3 regions of the Pseudoalteromonas sp. AWH4_217 genome follow, and region 2 is predicted to be linked to each of the others. Evidence: predicted binding sites of a transcription regulator. Region 2 holds the regulator's gene; each other region holds the start of a gene.
What was found. The regulator MetJ, encoded in region 2, represses methionine synthesis genes. The targets are predictions, from matches to a motif close to TAGACGTCTAGACGTCTA.

Region 1: the regulator MetJ is predicted to act here: its motif matches at 3,660-3,677, upstream of metK (methionine adenosyltransferase).
Region 3: the regulator MetJ is predicted to act here: its motif matches at 3,249-3,266, upstream of ACXAH1_RS00110 (methylenetetrahydrofolate reductase).

Annotation. Positions count from the first base shown of each region.
Region 1 is NZ_JBSWYM010000005.1:68,502-76,715, forward strand. It holds gene ACXAH1_RS07190 (CYTH and CHAD domain-containing protein) at 1-766, shown strand, start outside; gene ACXAH1_RS07195 (START domain-containing protein) at 750-1,436, shown strand; gene ACXAH1_RS07200 (HDOD domain-containing protein) at 1,493-2,344, shown strand; gene metK (methionine adenosyltransferase) at 2,408-3,559, opposite strand; gene tkt (transketolase) at 3,921-5,915, shown strand; gene ACXAH1_RS07215 (hypothetical protein) at 6,124-6,765, shown strand; gene ACXAH1_RS07220 (hypothetical protein) at 6,807-7,538, opposite strand; gene ACXAH1_RS07225 (RimK family protein) at 7,807-8,214, shown strand, end outside.
Region 2 is NZ_JBSWYM010000017.1:94,973-103,186, forward strand. It holds gene ACXAH1_RS19370 (penicillin-binding protein 1A) at 1-728, shown strand, start outside; gene metL (bifunctional aspartate kinase/homoserine dehydrogenase II) at 790-3,138, opposite strand; gene metB (cystathionine gamma-synthase) at 3,144-4,367, opposite strand; gene metJ (met regulon transcriptional regulator MetJ) at 4,667-4,987, shown strand; gene ACXAH1_RS19390 (malic enzyme-like NAD(P)-binding protein) at 5,058-6,299, opposite strand; gene ACXAH1_RS19395 (hypothetical protein) at 6,671-6,823, shown strand; gene rpmE (50S ribosomal protein L31) at 6,932-7,147, opposite strand; gene priA (primosomal protein N') at 7,457-8,214, shown strand, end outside.
Region 3 is NZ_JBSWYM010000001.1:19,827-28,040, reverse strand. It holds gene ACXAH1_RS00130 (rhodanese-like domain-containing protein) at 1-353, shown strand, start outside; gene grxC (glutaredoxin 3) at 362-616, shown strand; gene secB (protein-export chaperone SecB) at 690-1,172, shown strand; gene gpsA (NAD(P)H-dependent glycerol-3-phosphate dehydrogenase) at 1,176-2,183, shown strand; gene ACXAH1_RS00110 (methylenetetrahydrofolate reductase) at 2,248-3,204, opposite strand; gene ACXAH1_RS00105 (M16 family metallopeptidase) at 3,507-6,380, shown strand; gene cysE (serine O-acetyltransferase) at 6,580-7,401, shown strand; gene ACXAH1_RS00095 (hypothetical protein) at 7,431-8,093, shown strand; gene xseA (exodeoxyribonuclease VII large subunit) at 8,090-8,214, opposite strand, start outside.

The DNA.
Region 1 (8,214 bases), on a different contig from region 2:
TCTTAAAACGCTCAAGCGTGTGATAGATGGGATCAGTCTGATCCGGCACGCATTTTGGCTCTTTGAAGAGTTTGTCGATAAGTCTTCAACAGAGTTTTTGCGTAAAGAGCTTAAGTGGCTTTTATCAGAATTGGGCTGGGTGGAGAATGCCATCCACCTGAAAACCTATACGTCGAAGCGGCACGCCTATTATAAGCGGATCTCCAATGCGCCTGAACTGGCTCAGGTGATCACGGACATGAAAGACGTTCAGCCAACGGTGACAGACATTGAAGACTTGTTTCATTGTTCGCGATATAACCGCTTGATTTTGGCGCTGACCCGTTGGTTACTGGACAAATCCTGGCGTAAAAACTGGGATCAGAATGCCATCACGGCTGCGCAAAGCCCGGTTGAGGCGTTGGCTAAGCGAGCTTATGACCATGACTGGAATAAACTAACAACGCTATTCCCCCCAGACAGTGCTATGACAGTCAAAGAGTATCTGGCGTGTCGTCAGCCGCTGGAAAACATGCTACTGAGTGGTCATTGTTTGGGCAAACTGTACGATAAAGAAACCCGTCAGGCATTCAGAGCCCCATGGGTCGATATTGTCTACGGTATATATGAGCTAGAAACCTTGTTCTATTTGCGCCAGCTGTGCGAGGGTCAGCCCAATGAAGCGCTGCAGGACATTTTAGTCTGGTTGCAACAAAAAGCCGATTTTCTCGTCAGTGCAATGGAGCAAAGTCGTCAGGCATCGTTAAACAGTGAACCCTACTGGTGATAAGCAAGGTTTAGCCTGTTTGTGTTTGCTACTGTGGCTGGCCGCTTATGCGATGCCTGGCTACAGTCGGCAAGCCCCCGAGCTCTGGCTGCCCTGGTACCAATCAACTTTGCTGTCGATAAGCTACCATAAGCCTTCTGGGCAACCTCTGAAGATACGTGTAACCGGTAAGTGGCCTGGGCTTAATGCTAAGTCTGTGATCAACTTGCTACACGACACCGAGCGCGTTCCTTTATGGGTGAAACATGTCAGCACAGTGACGATTTTGTCGCGCCCTGCACCTAATCAGACACGGGTTCTGACGCACTTTGATTTACCCTGGCCGCTTCGTAAACGAGACATGGTGACACATGCCTGTTTGCTGCAATTGTCCAAAGAAAGCTATGTATTAAAGATACGTTCTGTCTCAGATTACCCAACTGAGCAGGGTGTTATTCGTATTCAGCCTGTCATGGTGCAATGGGTACTGACGGAGCAAGACAACGCAGTTTATATCGATTACCACATCTCAGCTGACATTCAGGGCGAGGCACCGCAATGGTTTACTGATAAAGTTGCACTACGTAATACCCGGGCTTCGTTTAATGCGCTATATAATTTATTGAAGACGCATCCGGGTAGCATGGAACCCTGGGCCCTTACACCCGGAAATACCTGCCCGTTCGAATGATCATCGTGTATATATCGTCTACACTAAAATCAAACTAGCCTGATGTGTTTGCTGTTATGCTCAATATCGATGAAAAAACACTGGCGGAGTTACGCTCCGGGTTCAACCTGCCAGCAAAGCCTGAAATTCTGGAGCATATCCAGAATGAACTTAACAGTGAGGAGCCCGAGCTCAATCGCGTTGCTAATATTATTTCACAGGATGTCGCAACCTCTGCCGCCGTCTTAAAAGTCATTAATTCTCCTGCCTACGGCATGTCCAGAACGGTGTCAGACATCAAACAGGCTGTGATGTTTTTGGGCCTTAATAGCATCACCCAGATTGTGACTGGCTATTTGCTTAAAGAAGCATTTGACCAAAGCCTGTGTTGTATCTCGTTAGAACGATTCTGGGACAATGCCATTGATATCTCTCAGATAGCCATGCTAATCGGCAAGCGGGTACGCGCCAATGTTCCGGTAGAAAACTTACAGCTGCTCGGCTTGTTTCATGATGCAGGTATACCCGCGATGGCCATGCGCTATGACAATTATAAGGAAGTCATGACTCGTGCGATACAGCGACCTGAATATACATTAGCTTGTTATGAGGAGCAGCTATATCCGACTAACCACGCGGTGGTGGGTTACTATCTGGCCAGCTCATGGAATATTCCAAAGGCAATGTGTCAGATCATTTTGCGTCACCATGATCCTCAATATCTGGACGAAGAACACGAAGATAGTGAGCAGCAAGCGTTTGCTATTCTAAAATTGGCTGAAAACCTCGCCTTTGAAGGGAAGTACTTTCGTAACTGTGCGGACTGGCACGCTTTTAAAGATAAGGTGATGATTGTATTAAATATTCATGACGATGAATATGTGGATATCAAAGAAGATATTGAAGAGTTTTTGATCTCAGGGAATTAATTATTTTGAATTTCTAAACAAAAGGCGCCTTCAGGCGCCTTTTCTGTAAATAATGATTTACAATTATAAACCAGCCGCAGCTTTAAGTGCTTCAGCTTTGTCTGTTGCTTCCCAAGGGAACTCGTTACGACCGAAGTGGCCATAAGCCGCAGTAGGCTGGTAGATTGGACGCTCAAGGTCCAGCATTGTGATCAGACCGTACGGGCGCAGATCAAAATGTTCGCGGATCAAGTCGATCAGGCGAGCTTCTTCCAGTTTACCCGTGCCGAAGGTTTCTACACTGATAGAGGTTGGCTCTGCAACACCAATGGCATAAGACACCTGGATCTCACATTTGTCGGCAAGACCTGCTGCAACAATGTTCTTAGCAACATAGCGTGCTGCATACGCGGCTGAACGGTCAACCTTTGATGGATCTTTACCAGAGAACGCACCACCACCGTGACGAGCCATACCACCGTAAGTATCTACGATAATCTTACGACCAGTCAGACCACAGTCACCCATAGGGCCACCGATAACGAAACGGCCAGTTGGGTTGATGAAGAACTTAGTTGCTTCAGTGATAAGCTCTGCTGGCAGTACCGGCTTGATGATGGTTTCCATCACTGCTTCTACCAGATCATCCTGAGACACAGAGTCACAGTGTTGAGTTGACAGAACCACGGCATCAATACCAACCGCTTTACCATTTTCATAGGCAAAAGTAACCTGAGACTTAGCATCAGGACGTAACCAAGGCAAAGTGCCATCTTTACGTACTTGTGCCTGGCGTTGAACCAGACGGTGTGAATAGGTAATTGGTGCAGGCATTAAAACGTCTGTTTCGTTACAGGCGTAACCAAACATCAGACCCTGGTCACCCGCACCTTGTTCTTCTGGGCGAGTACGGTCAACACCCTGATTGATATCAGGAGACTGCTTACCAATGGTGTTCAGGATTGCACACGAGTCCGCGTCAAAACCCATGTCTGAGTGGGTGTAGCCGATTTCACGTACCGTTTTACGCGTTAATTCTTCGATATCAACCCAGGCGCTGGTAGTGATTTCACCACCGACCATGACCATACCGGTTTTAACGTAAGTTTCACACGCAACACGTGCTTTTGGATCTTGCTCAAGGATAGCATCTAGTACCGCATCAGAGATCTGATCGGCGATTTTATCCGGATGACCCTCAGAAACAGATTCAGAAGTAAATAAATGTTTTGCCATTGTATTTATGCTCACAAATATTGCGCTTCACAAACTACAGGAATAGCGCGAAAAAATCAGAGCGATATATTATCGAAAACACGCTCGGCTGCATAGCTTTTTTACGCCTAGACGTCTAATTTTAAACCTTTGCAAAAAACGCAGTAAAAAAGTCCGCGAGTAGCCCGAGATTTCATTGATTTTTAATTGCAGTGGTTACCCTAATAGGTAAGAATGGGGACCAATTTTCTAATCGAGTTACCTGCAGCTTTGACGTGTCACACTTTAAGTTGCCTCACATCCGGCATACATGACAACGTCGCTACACGGGTATTATAGGTACAGATTTGCCACTCAAAAGACATAAAAGGTAGGAGACTTCATGCCATCTCGCAAAGAACTTGCAAATGCCATACGCGTTCTGTCCATGGACGCAGTTCAAAAGGCCAAATCCGGTCACCCGGGTGCCCCAATGGGTATGGCCGATATCGCAGAGGTATTGTGGCGCGATTATTTAAAGCACAACCCCAATAATCCTGACTGGGTTGATCGTGACCGCTTTGTTTTATCAAATGGCCATGGCTCCATGCTCATTTATTCTCTGTTGCATTTGTCTGGCTATGATCTATCTATTGATGAACTGAAAAACTTCCGCCAAATGCATTCCAAAACGCCAGGTCACCCAGAGTATGGCTATGCTCCTGGTATTGAAACGACCACAGGTCCGTTGGGGCAGGGCATCACCAATGCCGTAGGCATGGCAATTGCGGAAAAGGCGCTGGCAGCTCAGTTTAACCGCGACGAGTACGATATTGTAAACCACTACACGTATGCTTTCCTGGGCGATGGCTGTTTAATGGAAGGTATTTCTCACGAAGCCTGTTCACTGGCTGGCACGTTGGGTCTGGGTAAACTGATTGCATTTTGGGATGACAATGGCATCTCAATCGACGGTGAAGTTGAAGGCTGGTTCAGCGACGACACGCCGAAGCGTTTTGAAGCATATGGTTGGCACGTAATTGCGGGTGTCGACGGCCATGATAGTGACGCAATCACAGCGGCTATCGAGGCTGCACGTGCAGAATCAGACAAGCCAACGCTTATCTGTTGTAAAACAGTCATTGGATACGGCTCACCAAACAAGTCGGGCAGCCATGATTGCCATGGTGCACCTCTGGGTGATGACGAAATCAAAGCAGCTCGTGAATTCCTTGGCTGGGAGCATGAGGCGTTTGAAATTCCTGAGTCTGTTTACGCAAAATGGGATGCTTCTGCACATGGTCAGCAAATTCAGAGTGAGTGGCTGGTTAAGTTCACAGAATACCAGATGCATTATCCTGAACTGGCAGCGGAATTTGAGCGTCGTACTAAAGGTGAGTTACCTGCTGACTGGGCACAGAAAAGTGCTGAGTACATTGCACAGCTCCAGGCTAATCCAGCCAACCCTGCAACCCGTAAAGCATCACAAAATGCACTGAATGCATTTGGCCCGCTGTTGCCTGAGTTTATGGGCGGCTCTGCAGACCTGGCAGGCTCTAACCTGACACTATGGGATGGTTCTAAAGGCCTGACAGCAGACGACGCCTCAGGCAACTACATTTTCTACGGTGTGCGTGAATTCGGTATGTCGGCCATTATGAATGGTATTGCTTTGCACAAAGGCTTTATTCCTTACGGTGCCACCTTCCTGATGTTCATGGAATACGCGCGCAACGCAGTACGTATGGCTGCACTGATGAAGCAACCTAGCATCTTTGTTTATACCCACGATTCAATTGGTCTGGGTGAAGATGGCCCGACCCACCAGCCGGTTGAACAGCTGGCAAGCATGCGCATGACACCAAATCTGGTCAACTGGCGCCCGTGCGATCAGGTTGAATCAGCGGTTGCCTGGCAACAGGCTATTGAGCGTAAAGACGGTCCTACGTCGCTGGTATTTACCCGCCAGGGACTTGAGCAACAGGCGCGCAGTGACGAGCAGGTTGCAGCCATTAAGCAAGGTGGTTATGTACTGAGCTGTGACGGTGAGCCAGAGCTTATCCTGATCGCAACCGGTTCAGAAGTTCAACTGGCTGTGGAAGCAGCTGCACAACTTCGTGACAGCGGCAAGCGTGTTCGAGTAGTGTCTATGCCATCTACCGATGTATTTGATGCACAGTCTGCTGAGTATAAAGAGTCTGTATTGCCAGCTGCGGTAACACGTCGTGTTGCGATTGAAGCGGGTATCGAAGACTACTGGTACAAGTATGTTGGTCTGAACGGTGCGGTAGTTGGCATGAGCACCTTTGGTGAGTCGGCACCAGCGGCTGAGCTGTTCAAACACTTCGGCTTCACAGTTGAGAACGTGGTTGCCAAGGCGACTGCCCTGTTCAACTAAGCTTAAAGTTTGCATTGAAAAAGCCGTTTAGGGAAACCTAAACGGCTTTTTTGTGCTCTGAATATGCTTGAGCCTTTGATGAGCTGGTGATAGGTTATTGTTCTTTGTGATAATTAAATGTTTTGGAGTGAGGGGGCGACTGCTTCGGGTATGGCCTGAATCTCGTGCTCTTATCATTAAACGATTACTGGTCATCAGGAGTCATAGGTTGAGAATACTATTTACTTCCCTAATGCTGATTTCTCTTAACGTGTTTGCCACAGCGAGCATAAAGAGTGAAAGCGGCATATTTGCATTTGTTGGGGAGCAGGTGGACTTCTATCAGTTTGAGCCCAATGTGAGCGATGATGTGATCCACATGGATGGCGCATTCATAGCGAAATACAAAGTCCTGGAGCAAGTCCATGGGGAGTTTAATTCCGACGTAATCTCGTTTGAAGCCTACGATCACTACGGCACTCCTGCGTTTGCAAAATATAAGTATGTACTGTTATTTGTCTCAGAGCATGCCGGGAAAATATACCACGAAAAGTACCAGTATTTTGATGTTTATAAGACACAGTCGGGGGGCTGGGCCTATTGCGGTACTCCTTATGAATACGAAGAAGCTGTGAAACCTAAGTCATTGAAAAATATAAAATTCAGCCCGGTAATCGAATATAGCACAGTGATGTACAATGAGACGTATGCAAAGGAAGTGTTTCCGGAGCCTACTTTTGAACACGTTAATGGCAAAGCTATCTGCCGACAAGGCGTCTATGTGGATGAGCTTTTTAGGATAAAGCAAGAAGGAGTTTTGAAAAATCGGGGTCATTCAGCGAAACCAGGCAACACAACCTTATCACGCTGAATTTATCTGTATGCACTTTAATATAAGCACACAGGGTTTGTTTAGAACCGATAGGCGAGGCTCACATTGATACCCATTTCGGTGTTGCTACGGTCAAACCAGCTGGAATGGTGGTAGACTGTCTCTAATGTACCATGCCAACTGGGCGAAAAGGCATGTTCTATGGCTAAGCTCAGGCCGTAGTTATATCCATCATAGTCTAGCACTTTATTGGCCACATCTGCATTGCAGCCCTCTCGCTCCGCACAGTAAATAATTTCCATATCACCAGTTTGATAAAAGACGCTGCCATAGGCTAGAAGCTGTGGTGAAATCCTGTACCCACTTATAAAGGACACATCCAGCAGTTGCTTATCAAGTCCCCAGTGTCGGTAGGTAGTCTCTCTGTTGGTGGTACCGTCGTCTTTGTTCGTGACAAACCCAAACCGCATTGCATGACTCCAGTCACCGCTTTGCGCATGTTCACGATGTTTACCATAAAATTGGTATTTGATCCCAAAACTGGTATCGCTTGCAATGATGGCATCGAGCTCAAGCCCGAAACCCAACGAAAGTTTGGCAGAATTCAGTCCTTTCGACTCGCTATCCGCGTCCATTCCACCTTCATGAGGCATTACGTGTGTGCTTGCCTTGCCAAAAGCAAGCTCCAGCTTGAGCGCCTCTTCGTTGACCTCTGAGCTGTTCAATCTGACCATATCATTGTGTGCTTTGGGTGTGGAATAGCATCCAGCCAGTACGGTCAGTGCCATGGGTATTAATATTATTTTTTTCATGCGATTAATTCTATTCCGTTAAAAATGGCGCAAGTGTGCAACATTGTCCCTTAAATTGCAACTTTTGGTTGTAATACAAGGACTATCGTGGCTTTTGTAACGAACATGAGAAAAGAATTACTCATCTTGAGCATCAAAATTGATCGTTTGTCTCTGACCTGATTTTTACATAAAAATAGCGTTATACCGGTTGAAAAAACCATCATAAACAGGTGGCCTGTTGCACTATGTTAAAAGCATAAAAGGTCAGGCCACACTAAGGACTAAAATGTTGTCTACGCTTTTTGTTGTTGATCAAAATGCAGATATCTTGCCACTGAATGACAATGTGGTGACTTTCGAAACATACCTGCAAGAGTACCCCAAACTCGGCGAATCTAAGCTAAGGGTCATTAACCTGTGTGACTGCCGTCGATACCTCAGTCAGGGCTACTATTGCTCCTTGCTGGCAGAAGCGCGTAATCACCAGGCGCTGCCGAGTGTTAAAGTGATCAATGAGCTGGGTGATGAAGGCTGCACTGTGTATTTGTCTCAGGCCTGGTGCACGCAGCAGGGTATTGCGGTGTCACAGGCCTTGTCATTGCTGATCTGTATGGGTGAAACGCAACAGGCGGAATATACCAAGCTCGCAGCGCACTTGTTTGCGCAGTTTCAGGCGCCGTTACTGACGGTGCAT
Region 2 (8,214 bases):
TGGCACGAGGTATGAGTGCCTTTGCCAATGGGGGCCACCTGGTCGAAACCTACTTTATCGAAAAGCTCACCGACAGTTACGGCAATGTGTTGGGCGCGGCACAGCCACTGAAAGTGTGTACTGAGGATGAGTGGGAAGTGGATCAATACACTTGTGCACCGCGGATCATCTCGGAGCAAAATGCCTTTTTAATCGCAGATGCAATGAAAAGCGTCGTCTGGGGAGGCGGCAGCTGGAAACACAAAACCGGCTGGAGTGGCACCGGCTGGCGTGCCCAGGCACTTAAACGTAAGGATCTGGCAGGGAAAACAGGAACCACGAACAATTCAGTCGATACCTGGTTTACGGGCTTTAACCGCAACGTATTGACCACCGTATGGGTTGGATTCGATGACCCGGGTAAATCACTAGGCCGTGCTGCGTACAATGCCAACCTGGGTAAGCAACAAGTGGTTGGTGCCGAAGCTGGGGCTACCTCTGCGCTACCAGGCTGGGTGCAGTTTATGCGCGCAGCGTTAGAAAACGAACCCCTGGCGCCAATCGACCCACCTCCGGGCCTGGTGTCTGTGCGTATCGATCTGAAAACCGGATTACTGAGTGAGCGTAACGATCACACCAGCCGCTTTGAATATTTTGAACGGGGCACAGCGCCGAGTAAATACGTGCTGGATACCGGGTCAAGTACACCATTTGAAGAGCAACTCCCGGATACCGAAGAGTTGTTCTGATAGCCATGACTAAAAAGGCCGGTCACTGACCGGCCTTTTGCTATGTCATGAACGGTACTGATTACCTCAGCTGCTGCGTTAACCAGTACAAGTCTGAGTGGATCCCCGCCGCGGTGACTTCTTTACCTGCACCAGGACCTTGGATCACCAACGGGTTTTGTTCGTACCACTGAGTCGTGATAACGAAAATATTATCTCCCGGAGTCAGGTTCGCAATCGCGCTGCCCTGAGCAACCTCAGCAATGCCCACTTTAGCGTGAACTGCCCCCGATGCATCGATTTCTAACGCTCCCGTATAGCGCAGCACCTTATCACAGGCCTGTGCCGCATCATTGCGCTGCTGATAGAAAGCATCTAACTCCGCTTTGCGTGCCAAAAAAGCTTCCCAGCTGCCATGTGCCAACGCATCAGGCATCAGGGCCTCTAATTCAATATCATCCAGCTCCAGTTGCAGACCCAGTTCACGCGCCAGGATCAACAGTTTGCGCTGCATATCCCGACCAGATAAGTCTTCTCTGGGATCGGGTTCGGTGTAACCCATTTCTTGTGCGGCCAGTACCAACTCAGAGAAAGGGCGCGAACCGTCGAAGCTGCTGCACAGCCAGGATAAGGTACCCGAAAACACCCCTTCGATTCGGACCACTTTGTCGCCGCTATTCTGCAAATCGGCCAGTGCAAAATTCACCGGCAATCCGGCTCCGACACTGGTGTTATAACGCCACAGTAAATTGCGCTCCTGGAGTTGAGTGCGTAATGCCTGATACCAGTCATGCGAGGCTGTACCGGCATATTTGTTAGCGCTGATCAAATGACAGTCGTGTGCCGCAAAATCGGGATAAAGCTGACTAAATGCCTCGCTGGCAGTGATATCAATCACCACTTTGTGCTCATAATCAAGCTCACTGATACGATCCAGCAACTCTTCATGCGAGTAATCCTGCGCTTCACTTTGCCACTGCTGTTGCCATTGAGACAAAGTCAAACCGCTGGGGCAGAACACCATTTTTTGTGAACGCAGTAGTGCGACCACTTTGAGATCAAACTGGCTCTGCAAACGTGCAATTTGCTGCTGACACTGATTGAGGAATACTTCACCCACATTACCCAACCCGGCGATGATCACCGCCAGTTCACGGCCTTTGTTTACCAGTTTATCGTGCAAGATAGCTAAAACATCGCTGTCAATGGCCTGATCCGTAAGGAACAAAGCATAGTCTGTGGCACTATGAGTAAAGCGCACTACGACGGCCTGCTCATCCAGCACAGCCTGTGCCTGACGCACTAATGGCGCAATATCAGGACACGGCGCTACAATGGCAAATCCGCGTAAGTGAGACTCAACGATGGTGACCCGACCGCTCAGACGCAATACCACCTGATGCGTAAACTCGCTGGGCACCAGCAGGTAATCTTCTCCATTTTGATTGAAGTGATGAATGCCATGCTGAATAAGTTGGCTAAGCGCCCCGACTTCACCTGAAACAAGCGTATCTACGCGTAATAAATCCAGATCGCCAAAGGTGGTCACAAAGCGCTTTTCTTTACTATACCCTTGCTTGACCACCTCGGTACCTTGCACATCAGGGTCAAAGCTGCTGCGTACCTGCAGCTTAATCGCGGTCTCTTTCAGTGGTGACAGGGTTTTTGCATGCAAAACCGGGTTGCCCAGACGTGCCAGCAAATTCGCCTGTGCACGACATACCTTGCTGTATTTTATGGCATTACCCACTTTCCGTGGATCGGTACTGAACACACCAGGAGTGTCTGTCCAGATAGACACAGACGCCGCATCTAGATAGCTGGCTAACAGTGTCGCACTGTAATCGCTGCCATTGCGCCCTAGCGTGATCGTATTGCCCGCACTGTCGGCAGCAATAAATCCGGTGACAATATAAATTTTGTCCTGGTTGAGTGCCTGATGGCAGGCCAGGCGATTCTGGCCATGCATCAGCTGCCCCTGGTGCTGAGTAAACAGCGAGCGCGCATCTACATCTTGTGCAGCAATATTCAGCGAGTTCAACAGGGCTGCGAGTAAACGTGCCGACCAAACCTCGCCGAATGCCAGTAGTGGCGCCTCCTGCAACTGGCGGGACTGTGCTTGGCGGCCAATGCTGCTTAGCTCATCTCGTAACTCAGATGCCAGCTGGTCCTGCTGGACAGCAGAAAACAACTCACTGATCAGCTGCACCTGATGATTTTCAACCTGCAGCAATATATCGCTGAAAGCACGCTCATCCTGCTGCTGATAGCTTTGCCACAAGGCAACCAGAGTATTAGTCGTTTTGCCAGCCGCCGATACCACGATACAGTCGCCAGTTTGGCAGTGGCCAATGATGATATTGGCAACTGCCTGATAGCGTGCCGCTGAGCTCAGACTTGAACCACCGAATTTATGTACTGCTTTTGTCATTTCTTCTACCACAATGCCGTATGTGCTGGCGAGAGCTTGAATGCTTTCGCATTATCACTGGAACCGCCTTGCGTGGTTTTCACCGCTGCAAAAGCCTGTTCTAGGTCTGCTAATAAATCGTCGATTTCCTCAATGCCCACCGAAATACGGATCAGTGTATCCCCGACACCCGCTTCAAGGCGTGCCTCCGGGTCCATGCCCGCATGCGTCATAGTCGCGGGGTGACAGATCAGGCTCTCGACTCCACCCAGAGACTCAGCCAGCGAGAATTGCTTCACACTCGTCAGAAACTTAGCGGCATCCGCCAACTCCCCTTTAATGTCAAAGCTCACCATACCACCGAAGCCTTGTTGCTGTTGCTTAGCCAGCGCATGCTGCGGGTGGCTTTCCAGCCCTGGGTAATATACCTGGCTGACAAATTCAGATTGCTCAAGATAACGTGCAATCGCCAGGGCGTTTTCCTGATGCTGTTTCAGGCGAACATTAAGCGTACGCAAACCACGCAAAGTCAGGTAGCTGTCGAACGGTGCGCCTGTGATACCGATATTGTTCGCCCACCAGGCAAGTTCTTCACCAAGTTCCTCGGTTTTGGCAATCACTGCACCACCGACGACATCAGAATGACCATTGATATATTTGGTCGTGGAGTGCACCACAATATCCACACCAAATGCGATGGGGTTTTGCAGCGCCGGCGAAAGAAAGGTGTTGTCGGCCGCCACCAGTGCACCGCACTGTGCAGCAACGTCGGTGACCGCTTTGATATCGGTTAATCGCAAAATCGGGTTACTCGGCGTTTCTATCCAGACCAGCTTAGGTTTAATGGCCAGGATCTCCTGCAAGCTCTCGCTGCGTGTCAGATCCAGGACTTTCACCTTCAGTAATCCACGCTTTTCCAATGAGGTAAACAACCGATAGCTACCACCATAGCAGTCGTGTGGGATCACTAAGGTGTCGTCAGCATTGAGCAGCTGAGTCACCAGATGTACCGCAGCCATGCCGGTAGCCGTAATGATGCCCTTTGCGCCACCTTCAAGCTCCGCCAGCGTTTGCGCGAGAATGTCACGATTCGGGTTGCCGCTGCGGCCATAATCATAGTCACGCTTCTTATCGAAGTCCGCAAATGAATAGGTGGTCGACAAATAAAGCGGGGGCACCACCGCACCATGATGCTTGTCAGCATCAATGCCTGTACGTACCGCTATGGTTGACTTGTTGCTTTGGCTCATAGGTCACCTGGCTAAGTTGGATGTTTAGACGTCTAAAAGGTTAGATGAACAAAAGTTAGAAGTCAAAACATTTATACTGCTAAATGGCTAAATAACTAGTATTTGACTATCTTTTTTAAACCGATAAAATTTCGCCACTCAACGCGAACTCTATGCTAATAAGACTGAGTATTTGAGCTTAAATATGGCAAATGACGTGCAACATTGCCAACAGAGAGCCTACGTGTCACGGTTGGATCCATACACAGTACGCAGTCTTATTCGCATTGCATCTACAACACTGAGGCAAGTACACCACTATGGCTAAATGGAACGGTGAATATATTCACCCTTATGCAGAACACGGTAAGAAATCAGAACAGGTAAAAAAGATTACCGTTTCTATCCCGCTCAACGTGCTTAAAGTGCTGACCGATGAGCGCACCCGTCGCCAGGTTAACAACCTGCGCCACGCAACTAACAGTGAGTTACTGTGTGAGGCATTTCTGCATGCCTTTACCGGCCAGCCGCTACCTGGTGATGAGGACCTGCGCAAAGATAACCCGGAGAAGATCCCGGCAGAAGTGCGTCAGATCATGACAGAAATGGGGCTGGAGATCCCAGAGATTAACGAAGAATAATCTCGTCGGCACCAGTGAACAACAACAAAAAAAGCCTCACAATGTGAGGCTTTTTTTTGCTCAGACCGGCTTATGCCATATAATTTTCTGGCATCTCTATTTGCGCCACACCGGACTCAACCGCCGCCTCAGCCACCGCTCGGGCTATGCGTGGCAACAAACGCGGGTCCATCGGCTTAGGAATGATGTAATGTTCACCGAACTCCAGACTGTCGACATCCGCCGCTTTGAGCACTTCAGCAGGGACCGGCTCTTTGGCAATGCTGCGGATCGCTTCAACCGCCGCAATCTTCATTTCATCGTTAATGGCCGTTGCACGCACATCCAGTGCACCACGGAAGATAAACGGGAAGCACAGTACATTATTAACCTGATTTGGATAGTCTGAACGACCTGTTGCCATGATCAGATCGTCGCGAGCGCCATGCGCCACTTCCGGGCTGATCTCAGGATCCGGGTTAGAGCATGCAAAAACCACAGGCTTGTCAGCCATCAGTTTCAGGTCTTCCGGAGACAACAGGTCCGGACCAGACACGCCCACAAACACGTCCGCATCTTCAATCACATCCTGTAAGGTGCGCTTGTCGGTGTTATTGGCAAACAGCTTTTTGTACTCATTCAGATCATCGCGACGCGTATGGATGACGCCTTTACGGTCAAGCATATAAATGTGTTCACGCTGCGCGCCGCACTTGATTAACAGCTCCATACAGGCGATGGCAGCAGCACCTGCACCCAGGCAAACGATAATAGCGTCATGAATGTTCTTGCCCTGGATCTCCAGTGCGTTCAACATACCCGCAGCAGTAACAATTGCAGTGCCATGCTGGTCATCATGGAATACCGGTACATCACAACGCTCAATCAGCGCACGCTCAATCTCAAAACACTCAGGTGCTTTAATATCTTCCAGATTGATGCCACCGAAGGTATCGGCAATATTGGCAACCGTGTTGATAAAGTCTTCTGTGGTACGATGCTTAACTTCGATGTCTATCGAATCCAGGCCTGCAAAGCGTTTAAACAGTAACGCTTTACCTTCCATCACAGGCTTAGATGCCAGAGGGCCAAGATTACCCAAACCCAGAATCGCAGTACCATTACTGATAACGGCAACCATGTTACCTTTACCTGTGTAACGATAAGCATTGCTCGGATCGGCAGCAATTTCACGGACTGGTTCAGCAACACCTGGACTGTATGCCAGGGCCAGATCCTTGACGGTTTCCGCAGGCTTGGTCAACTCAACGCTGATTTTTCCTGGAACGGGGTGGGCATGATAATGTAACGCTTGTTCACGAAAGTCTGACATGACGCGATTTTTTCCTAACGAAGAAGTTGAAAGTGAGAGTGAGATAAAAAATTCGCTAACTGCTTTAAACCATACCTTTTTTAAAAATTAATTCAAGCGATATCAGGTCTATCCTGTTAAAGCAAAAATAGTTGGCAGTTAGCAATATTTAGCGACTTTTTTGCTACTTTTCGGCAAAGTTAACTCACAATAAATGATCTGATAAGTGTCATTTTCAGTTCAAAATAGCGTCATTTTTATGCAGAATATAAACGAAATAAATAAAGCAAACTAAAAAAACAAGTTCGCAACATTTAATGCTTTTTAGCTTAAATTTACGCACAAATCGAAGATTTTATCGAATTATAAACCTGAATTTATAACGGATAGCTATGCATATTAATCAGCTGAATATGGTCATTCACGCTGAAACAGGTCATGACAGGATTGTCATAAAGCCAGCCTTTGAAGGTATTAGCGAGTACACCCGCTTTCTGACAATAGGCACCTTTTTACTGGAAACTTTACTAACCAAACCGAACTGATCCGTCCACTTGGCTCTGAAGGGGAAAGGCAAATGCCAGATTGAAAAACCGGGAGTGCAGAAACGAAAAAAGCACCCGAAGGTGCTTTTTCTACAGCAAAAGTAGTGCTTACTTCTTGCTGCTAAGCGCACCGAAGCGCTTGTTGAAGCGATCAACACGACCACCTGTGTCTAAGATCTTCTGCTTACCAGTATAGAACGGGTGACAAGCAGAACATACGTCCAGGTGAATGTCTTTACACAGTGTTGAACGAGTCTCGAATTTGTTACCGCACGAACAAGTTGCTGAGATTGTTTCGTACTTAGGATGAATACCTTCTTTCATAGGGCACCTCTAGTTAAGGCCGTATCGCTCTCCAAACCCGAAGTCTGGCACCATACGTAGTTATACAAAAATTGTGGACGCGTATTTTAGGGTCAATTAGGATGATCCACAAGCAATAAATGCAAATTAGCAGTTATTTTTTGTGCAATCTCACCATGAGGCCGTGAATCACCAAGCGAAAAGCACGCTGTGTCAGCATACACATGCAATTTTACGCTGTTACGGTATACTGACCGCCGGTTCTGATTGCATGTTTAACCACAATCAGACAGCTATCCTTAACTTTGATACTCAGATGCCGGAGTCTCCATGCGCTTCGCCGAAGTCGCTTTAAAAGTGCCTTTACATAGAACCTTTGATTACCGCCTTGATCCGCAACAGCAGCCTTGCGTCGGAGGCCGGGTGCGGATCAAATTCGCCAACAGAGCCTGCATTGCCGTCGTTGTCGCACTGAAAAATCACAGTGATGTACCACAAGACAAAATAAAAGCCATTGAGTCGGTAATCGATACCACGCCTATCTTGTCGCCCGAGCACCTTGGTTTTTTGCGCTTCAGTGCACAATATTACTGCCACCCGTTAGGCGAAACCCTGTTCACCGCCCTGCCTGGTGCATTGCGCGAGGGAGAGCAGGTTGATAAAACGCAAGTCCCTGTAGTGACCCTCACTGAGACAGGACGTGAAACCACACAACTCAGGGCCAAAAAGCAACTTGCCTTGCTTGAGCAACTGCGCAGCGCCGGTGATGCGACCGCCAGTGAACTGAAAACACTCGGCTTCTCGCAGGCACAGATCAAAGCACTGCTCGAAAAAAATCTGATCCGGGAAGAACTGCGCACCGACACCGACTGGCAATCGACCCCATTGCAACTGGGCACTAAACCCAGGCTAAACCCTGAACAGGCCACGGCTTGCAGTGCCATCAACAGTCAAACCGGATTTCGTACATTTTTACTTGAAGGTGTCACGGGCAGTGGTAAAACAGAAGTGTATTTACAAAGTCTGGAGGCCATTTTAGCCAGCGGCAAACAAGCATTGGTGCTGGTACCAGAAATAGGCCTGACACC
Region 3 (8,214 bases), on a different contig from region 2:
CAAGCTGGTTGAAAGGCATGTTTTCCAAGATCCGTCAGATCAATCCGCAGCAGCTTACTATTTTGGTAAACCGTCAGGATGGCCAGGTGTTTGATATGCGTGCGGCGAAAGAGTTCAATGGCTCACGTATCGCTGGTAGCGAGCATATGAATGTGGAAAAAGCCAAACAAAATGATTTCGCAGGACTTGAAAAGTTCAAAACTAAGCCCATTATACTGGTGTGTAACACTGGCATGACCGCATCTGGCATTGCCAGCAATATGTACAAAGCTGGCTTTGAGCAAGTGTACGTGTTGTCGGGTGGATTTGGTGCCTGGCAAACTGCTGGCCTGCCAACAGCCTCGGGTAAATAGGAGTAAATATGAGCCAAGTTGTTATTTATACAAAGGATTACTGTCCTTACTGTCATCGCGCAAAAGCGTTGCTGGACAGCAAAGGTGTCACATATACCGAGTACGATATCGGCGCGCAACCCGAGCTGCGTGAAGAGATGATCAGCAAAGCAAATGGTGGTCACACGGTGCCACAGATCTTCATTAAAGAGCAGCACATTGGCGGTTGCGATGACATGATGGCGCTTGAATCACAAGGTAAGCTGGACGCCTTACTGAGTTAAAATTTATTGCACCCAGGTTACGGGCCCGAGGTGCTACCCCACTTAAAATAAAGACGAATAATTAGGAAGAACAATGACAGAGCAAAACAACGCAGCTGCTGCAGAAGAACAACAAGGTCCACAATTTAACATTCAGCGTATCTACACCAAAGATGTGTCGTTCGAAACGCCAAACTCTCCGGCTATTTTCCAAAAAGAGTGGACACCTGAAGTAAAGCTGGATATGGACACGCGTTCTGCCAAGCTGGACGAAGGTGTATATGAAGTTGTTCTGGCACTGACTGTCACTGCGTCATTGGGCGAAGAAACTGCATTCCTGTGTGAAATCCAACAGGCTGGTATTTTCTCAATTGGTGAGCTGGAAGAGCTGCAAATGGCACATATGTTAGGCGCGTTCTGCCCGAACATTCTGTTCCCTTACGCACGTGAAGCGGTTGCAAGCCTGGTTAACCGTGGTACCTTCCCACAACTAAACCTGGCGCCAGTAAATTTTGACGCGCTATTTGCTCAGTACATGCAGCAACGTGCCGCGCAAGAGCAACCTGCTGACGCATAAATGATGAATACAGCACAATCAGCTGTGACCGTATTAGGGGCGGGGTCGTATGGCACCGCCCTTGCTATTTGTTTTGCCCGCAACGGTCACCAGGTTACTCTTTGGGGACGTGACAGCACTGCCATTGCGCAGTTAGCCAGCTCGCGTCAGAATGCCCGTTATTTACCGGATATTGACTTTCCCGCGTCACTGCAACTGGAAGCCGACCTGACTCAAGCCGTTCAGGCCAGTCAATTGGTTTTGGTAGTGGTACCCAGCCACGCGTTTGCGCAAACGCTGGAAGCGATTAAGCCACATTTGTTGCCGGGTGCGAAAGTCGCCTGGGCAACGAAAGGGTTGGAGCCGGATACCGGCCGATTACTGCAGGATGTGGCATTGGATGTACTCGGTGAGCAGGTTCCGCTGGCTGTATTGTCTGGACCGACTTTTGCAAAAGAAATGGCCGCCGGGTTACCGACTGCTATTTCAGTGTCGTCGCGTTGCGAAGCGTTCCGCGGTGAACTGGCTAAGTTGCTCCATTGTGGTCGCTCGTTCCGGGTGTACAGCAATGATGACTTTATCGGTATTCAGCTTGGTGGCGCGGTGAAGAATGTGATTGCCATTGGCGCAGGTATGTCTGATGGTTTTGGCTTTGGTGCCAATGCCAGAACCGCTTTGATCACTCGTGGGTTGGCGGAGTTATGCCGGCTGGGCTTATCGCTGGGTGCTCGTTCTGAAACCTTTATGGGGATGGCGGGACTGGGCGATTTGATCCTGACCTGTACCGATAACCAATCGCGCAACCGACGTTTTGGTCTGGCACTGGGCCAGGGAAAAAACGTCGAAGAGGCGATGCAGAGCATTGGTCAGGTGGTGGAAGGGTACCGCAACACCAAAGAAGTGTACCTGCTGGCAAAGCGCACAGGTATCGAAATGCCGATCACGGAGCAGATCTATCAGGTGCTGTATCAACAAAAAGACGTCAAAGAAGCCGCGATGGCCCTGCTTGGCAGAGAGCAAAAGTCGGAATAAACGGATGTCTGAGAATAAAAAAACCGAGCACACAGGCTCGGTTTTTTATGTCTTTGTGAATCGCTCAAGCGATCTGTTTTTCTGCCAGCGTCAGCTCCATAGTGGCTTTGAGCAAACGGTACAAATTGATCGATGCATCGATTTCTTCTTTGCGGTTAGTCAGACTTTCTATGTTCAGTCCCAGCGGGACATCCAGTTGGGCACAGCTACGCAGAATAGAATCCAGATTTTCACGACAAATGCGGATCGATTCACTCAGGGTATTGTCTGCATCCAGCATGCGCCACTTGGTCGCTTCAGGTACTGAAATCCCAAGCCATTCCATAAATTGCAGCGTCTTCTCACCCCCGCAGGGGGTAAAAGTCAGGATCAGCCGCTTCGGCTCAATGCCTTGTTGTTTGCAGGTACGGGCATAGCTGGTGATCAGGTCTATGGTTGCCTGAGCATTATAAACTGCCTGAGAAATAAAGAATTCACAGCCCTGAGCGGTTTTTTCAATCAGGCGTTCATGTTCATTGCGTTTGGATGCATGACGCTCTGCAATGGTTACACCGCCCAGAAAAAAGTCTGCCTGGTGCGCAGCTAGGGCCTGATAAGCGTCTGGCAGTGGCAAGTTAATTTTACCCTGTGATGAAGGAGAGCCAACCAGGACCAGATTGTTCAGGCCAAATTCCTGTTTGGTGTTGCTAAGCCACTGGTTAAATTCACTACTATCACGTTGTGCCACACTTTTATAGGTGATCACGTCCAGTTGTGACAACGACTTCACCAGACGGCTGTACTCGCACGGGTCGACGGTTTCCTTAAACGGAAAAGGGCGGGGCACATCGGTGCGGCTGCTTTCATCCTGAATGTCGTAAACGATAACGCCGTCATATTCAATTTCATGCAGTCGATCCAAAAGCTTAGTTGCAATACGTTTTACCTTATCCTGCTCCGTACCAGATTTGGGCGGAGTCGTACCAATCAAATATACCCCTTGGTTCGGGTCTAAGATTTTCTCTTGTAGTGATAACGCCATGGTCCAGATTCCGGCAAAAATTCAGTGTATGGGATCTAATATAGCAGCCATTTAGACGTCTAGATAGATTTTTTTCTTGAAACAAATTCAATACAGATGAATTTCTCTCATGGTGTTTTCGTCATGTTGGAGCAAGCTGTTGTTTGCCCGCCGGTTTATTCAGGGAAATTTAGTTCATATTTCTTTACATTATTTGGGCGTGTAAAGATGAATTAAGGTGGGATTGCGGCATAATTGGGAACTATGCGTCCCAATTACAATGGGACCAAGAATAAAAATCACGACAAATTTAAGGGAAGCATATGAAATTTAAACTACTGGCGACCAGCCTGGCTGTGTCACTGGCTCTGGCCGGCTGCACCGCAACGCAACAATCGGCGCAGCAGGGGCCAACCAGCATAGAGGCGCAGGCCAGCAATAAAGTGTTTGCACAAGACTATGTTCTTGAAGAGCTGGATAATGGCTTACGTGTGATGGTGGTGAAAACCGACTACCCAGATGTTGTGTCACTGCAGATCCCAGTCTCTGTTGGCTCGCGTAACGAAGTCGAGCCGGGCAGAACCGGGTTTGCTCACTTCTTTGAGCATATGATGTTTAAAGGTTCTGAGAAGTTTCCACAGGATGTCTATGCCGACATTCTGAAAAACTCCGGGGTGGACAACCGCGCATACACTACCAACGATTATACTAATTACCATTTGAATTTCTCAAAAGAGCACCTGGATAAGGTCCTTGAGATCAAAGCGGATATTTTTCAAAACCTAAGCTACAGTGAGTCGCAGTTCCGTACCGAAGCGCTGACGGTCAAAGGTGAATACCTGAAGAACAACGCCAGCCCGATCCGAAAGTTGTTAAGTGCGGTGCGTAAAGAAGCATTTGATAAGCACACCTACAAGCATACCACCATGGGCTTCTTCGAAGATATTGAAGCCATGCCGGATCAAATGGAATATGGCCAAATCTTTTTTGAGCGTTTCTATAAGCCTGAATACGTGTCTATCGTGATTGTGGGTGATGTCGATCCGCAGGAAACCATGGCAATGGTTAAAAAGCACTGGGGTGGCTGGCAGCGTGGTAACTATGTTGCCGATATTCCGGTGGAGCCGAAGCAGCAACAAGCCAGGTATGTGCATGAACACTACGAAGGGTTGCCGGGCCACTGGTTATTGGTTTCCTATAAAGGGGCTGCATGGGAACCTGCAAAGAAAGACCGTGCCGCATTGGATCTGCTCTCACAGCTTTATTTCTCTGAAAACTCAGAGCTTTATCAGGAGCTGGTAGTCGATAAGCAAATTGCCAGCCAGATGTTCACTTATAATCCGGAGACCAAAGATCCGGGTCTGCTTCACGTGTTTGTGAAGGTTAATGAAGAAAGTGACTTAGCTGTGGTACGCGATGCCATCAATCGTACTTATGCTAACGCGCGCACTGAGCTGGTTGACAGTGATAAGCTGGCTGCACTGAAGTCGAACCGCAAATATAGCTTTGCCAACGGCCTGGACTCGTCGCAGGCGATTGCCAGCATGTTGGCGGAATATATGCATTTCGAGCGCGATCCTGAAGTGATCAACACCTTGTATGCGACCAGTGATTCCATCACGGCTGAAGACATTCGCGATGTCGCCAACCGTTATTTCGTTGACAGTGGCCGTACCACAGTGACGATGTCGGCATTGACCCAAGTCGCTGGGTTTGACAAAGAAGTTGAACTGGATGCGCTGGTGTCGCAACAAAGCCAACCAAAACAACAGAAATTCACCGTACTGGATAAAACCAATGCTTCACCTTTGGTTGATGTGAATCTACTGTTTTACACTGGGGCTGCCGCGGATCCTAAAGGCAAAAAAGGCGTGGCCGCCCTGACTGCTGCCATGATTGCCAATGGTGGCTCGCAGAGCAAGTCTTATAAAGAAATCCAAAAAGCCCTGTATCCCATTGCAGGTAGCTTTGATTATCAGATTGACAAAGAAATGCTGTCACTGCGTGGTCGGGTGCACAAGGACAATGCTGCACAATGGTATGCCTTGATCAGTGAACAGTTACTCAATCCAGGCTTTAGAGAAGATGACTTTAAACGTCTGAAAAAAGAGCTGATCGACAACATCAAAGCGGGCCTTAAAGCATCAAATGATGAAGAGCTGGGCAAAGAGGTGCTGTATCATAAATTGTATCAGGGCCATCCATACGAGAGTTACAATCTGGGCGATTTGTCCGATCTCGAAGCATTGACTCTGGATGATGTGAAAGCGTTCTACCACAGCCAGTTTACTCAGGCAAAACTGAACGTGGGGATCACCGGTGCGCTGGATGAGCAGCTTAAAGCACGTATGCTCACTGATCTGGCTAAGCTGCCCAAAGGGGAGAAGTCTCGGCTGACGATCCCGGATGCGCCAGCATTAGAGGGTCGACATGCTACTATCGTTGAGAAGAGCGCAAAATCGACTGCAGTATCGTTTGGTTTCCCAATCGATACCATCCGCAGCAGCAAAGACTGGACTGCCTTATGGCTGGTGCGCTCTTACTTTGGTGAGCACCGTAACTCAAACGCTTACCTGTTCCAGCGGATCCGTCAGGTGCGTGGTATGAACTATGGTGACTATGCTTATATTGAGTACTTCCCGCGTGGTATGTTCCAGACTAAGCCCGATGCCAACCTGGGCCGCTCTGAGCAAATTTTCCAGGTGTGGTTACGTCCGCTGCGTTCTAATAACGACGCGCACTTTGCCACTCGTGTTGCTCAGTTTGAGTTAGACAAGCTGATTAAAGAGGGCATGACTGAGAGTGATTTCTCTGCCACCCGTAACTTCCTGAGTAACTTTGTGCCTCAGATGGTTGCCAGTCAGGATCGTCAGCTTGGGTATGCGCTGGACAGCCAGTTCTACAATACTGATGAGTTTGTGAACTACGTACGCGCGCAACTTGCTTCGCTGACCGTAGAAGATGTGAATCGGGTGATCCGCGAAAACCTGCAAAGTGACAACATTCACTATGTGTTTGTGACAGGAGACGCGGCTGATATGAAAGCACGTCTGGTGAATCAGACTGAGTCGCCGATGCACTATAATGCGCAAAAACCGCAAGCACTTATCGATGAAGATAAGCAAATTGCCAACTACAAACTGGCTATTCCGGCTGCGAACATCGAGGTGATGAACGCAGAAGCGGTCTTCAAGTAACGCCCCATCAGAGCCCTCTGCCGGGCTCTGAGTTTGTCAGGCGGATCGTGTATCCGCCTGGTTTCCCATCCCCTGCTCGCTATTTCGGGTTATAATTAATAACAAATTGATGCAAGAAGCATTTGACTATCACTGCTAATTTACTGCATTGCAGGGTAAGATAGACAAAGGCCTTGGAATTATTGAAAAAGTGCAGTTTATGAGACACGAGATCTGGCAAAAGCTTCGTCAGGAAGCCACCGAATTAGTTGATCGCGAGCCGTTGCTCGCCAGCCATGTTTATTCAAGTATTTTAAATCATGAATGTCTGGGTGCGGCATTGAGTTTTATTGTGGCAAACAAGCTGGCAGACGCCGTGGTGTCTGCATTCACCATTCGTGAACTATTCGACCAGGCCTTTGTCGATTGCGACCGTATGCTGACGCATGTGGCACATGATATAAAAGCGGTTAAAGATCGTGACCCGGCTGCCGATAGCTATCTTAACGTTATTTCAAACCTTAAGGGCTTTCATGCAATACAAGCACACCGACTCGCCCATTGCTTATGGCGACAAGACAGAAAAGAGCTCGCGCGTTTTATCCAAAGCCGTACATCCGAAGTATTTGGTGTTGATATCCATCCTGCTTGTCAAGTCGGCCATGGCATTATGTTTGACCATGCGACTGGTATAGTCATAGGTGAAACTGCAGTAATAGAGAACAATGTCTCTATTTTGCAATCGGTTACCTTAGGGGGAACCGGTAATGAGCAAGGCGATCGTCACCCCAAAATACGTGCAGGCGTATTGATCGGCGCGGGTGCCAAAGTACTGGGCAACATTGAAGTGGGCGAAGGCGCGCGGATAGGTGCAGGCTCAGTGGTATTGAAAGCCGTAGATCCACACACCACAGTGGTGGGTGTGCCCGCGAAAGTGGTTGGCAAACCGCCCTGTTCTTGCCCGGCAGAATCTATGGATCAAAACTTTCTGGATGAAGATCTGATAGCCCGTAACGAATCACACACCAGTGCTATGCTCTAGCATGTGACTGAGTAAGCTGGCAGTGCTTTATGGATAGCCTGAGCCAAAAGTGTTTGTGGATGTTGCTGGGGGCAGCCATTGCGGCTCCTCTAACCTGGTGGTTTGCATCAGATGACCCAGTACAGCCTGCCACTTCGGTTTTGGCTAACGCTGGCGATGCGACCCAACACACAGCTCCTTTGCTCCTGGAGCAGGCTCAACCAGAAAGTGCCTCTGACCCGGCCAACAGCACCGAACTGATAGCGCTGCAACAGCAAATTCTTCAGTTACAAGAAGAGCTGGAACAGGTCCAAAACCATACATCACCGAAGCCGGAGCAGTCCGCCCAGCAACAACGACCCCCTTCATCGGGCAATATTAACCGTCAGCTGGCCGAGATATTTCAAGCTGAATCGCGGGACCCTGTCTGGGCCGATGAGTTGGAATTGCAGCTTGGGGACTTTCTGTACACCAGCGATCTCAGTACATACTTTACTTACGCCAGTTATGGCTGCAAGCGCCATGTCTGTCAGCTCAGCTTTGTGCCGCGCAGTGAGGATATCGATGCCATGCAGTGGCAACGCCTGAATGACAGCCTCTTTAATAGTTCCTGGATAAAGCAATTTAAGATCAGCTCTGCGCAGCAAACGGCGCAAGGTATGCTGGTGCATTTTAGCACCAAAAGCATGCGTGAGCTGGCCACTGAGTATTAATTGTTTTCGCTATTTGGCTCAGCCGGTGTGACATCAATGACCTGGGTTTGCAACCGACCATCGTGTAATTCTGTGGTGAGTATATCGCCTGCCGTTACATCCCGGGTTGATTTCACCACTT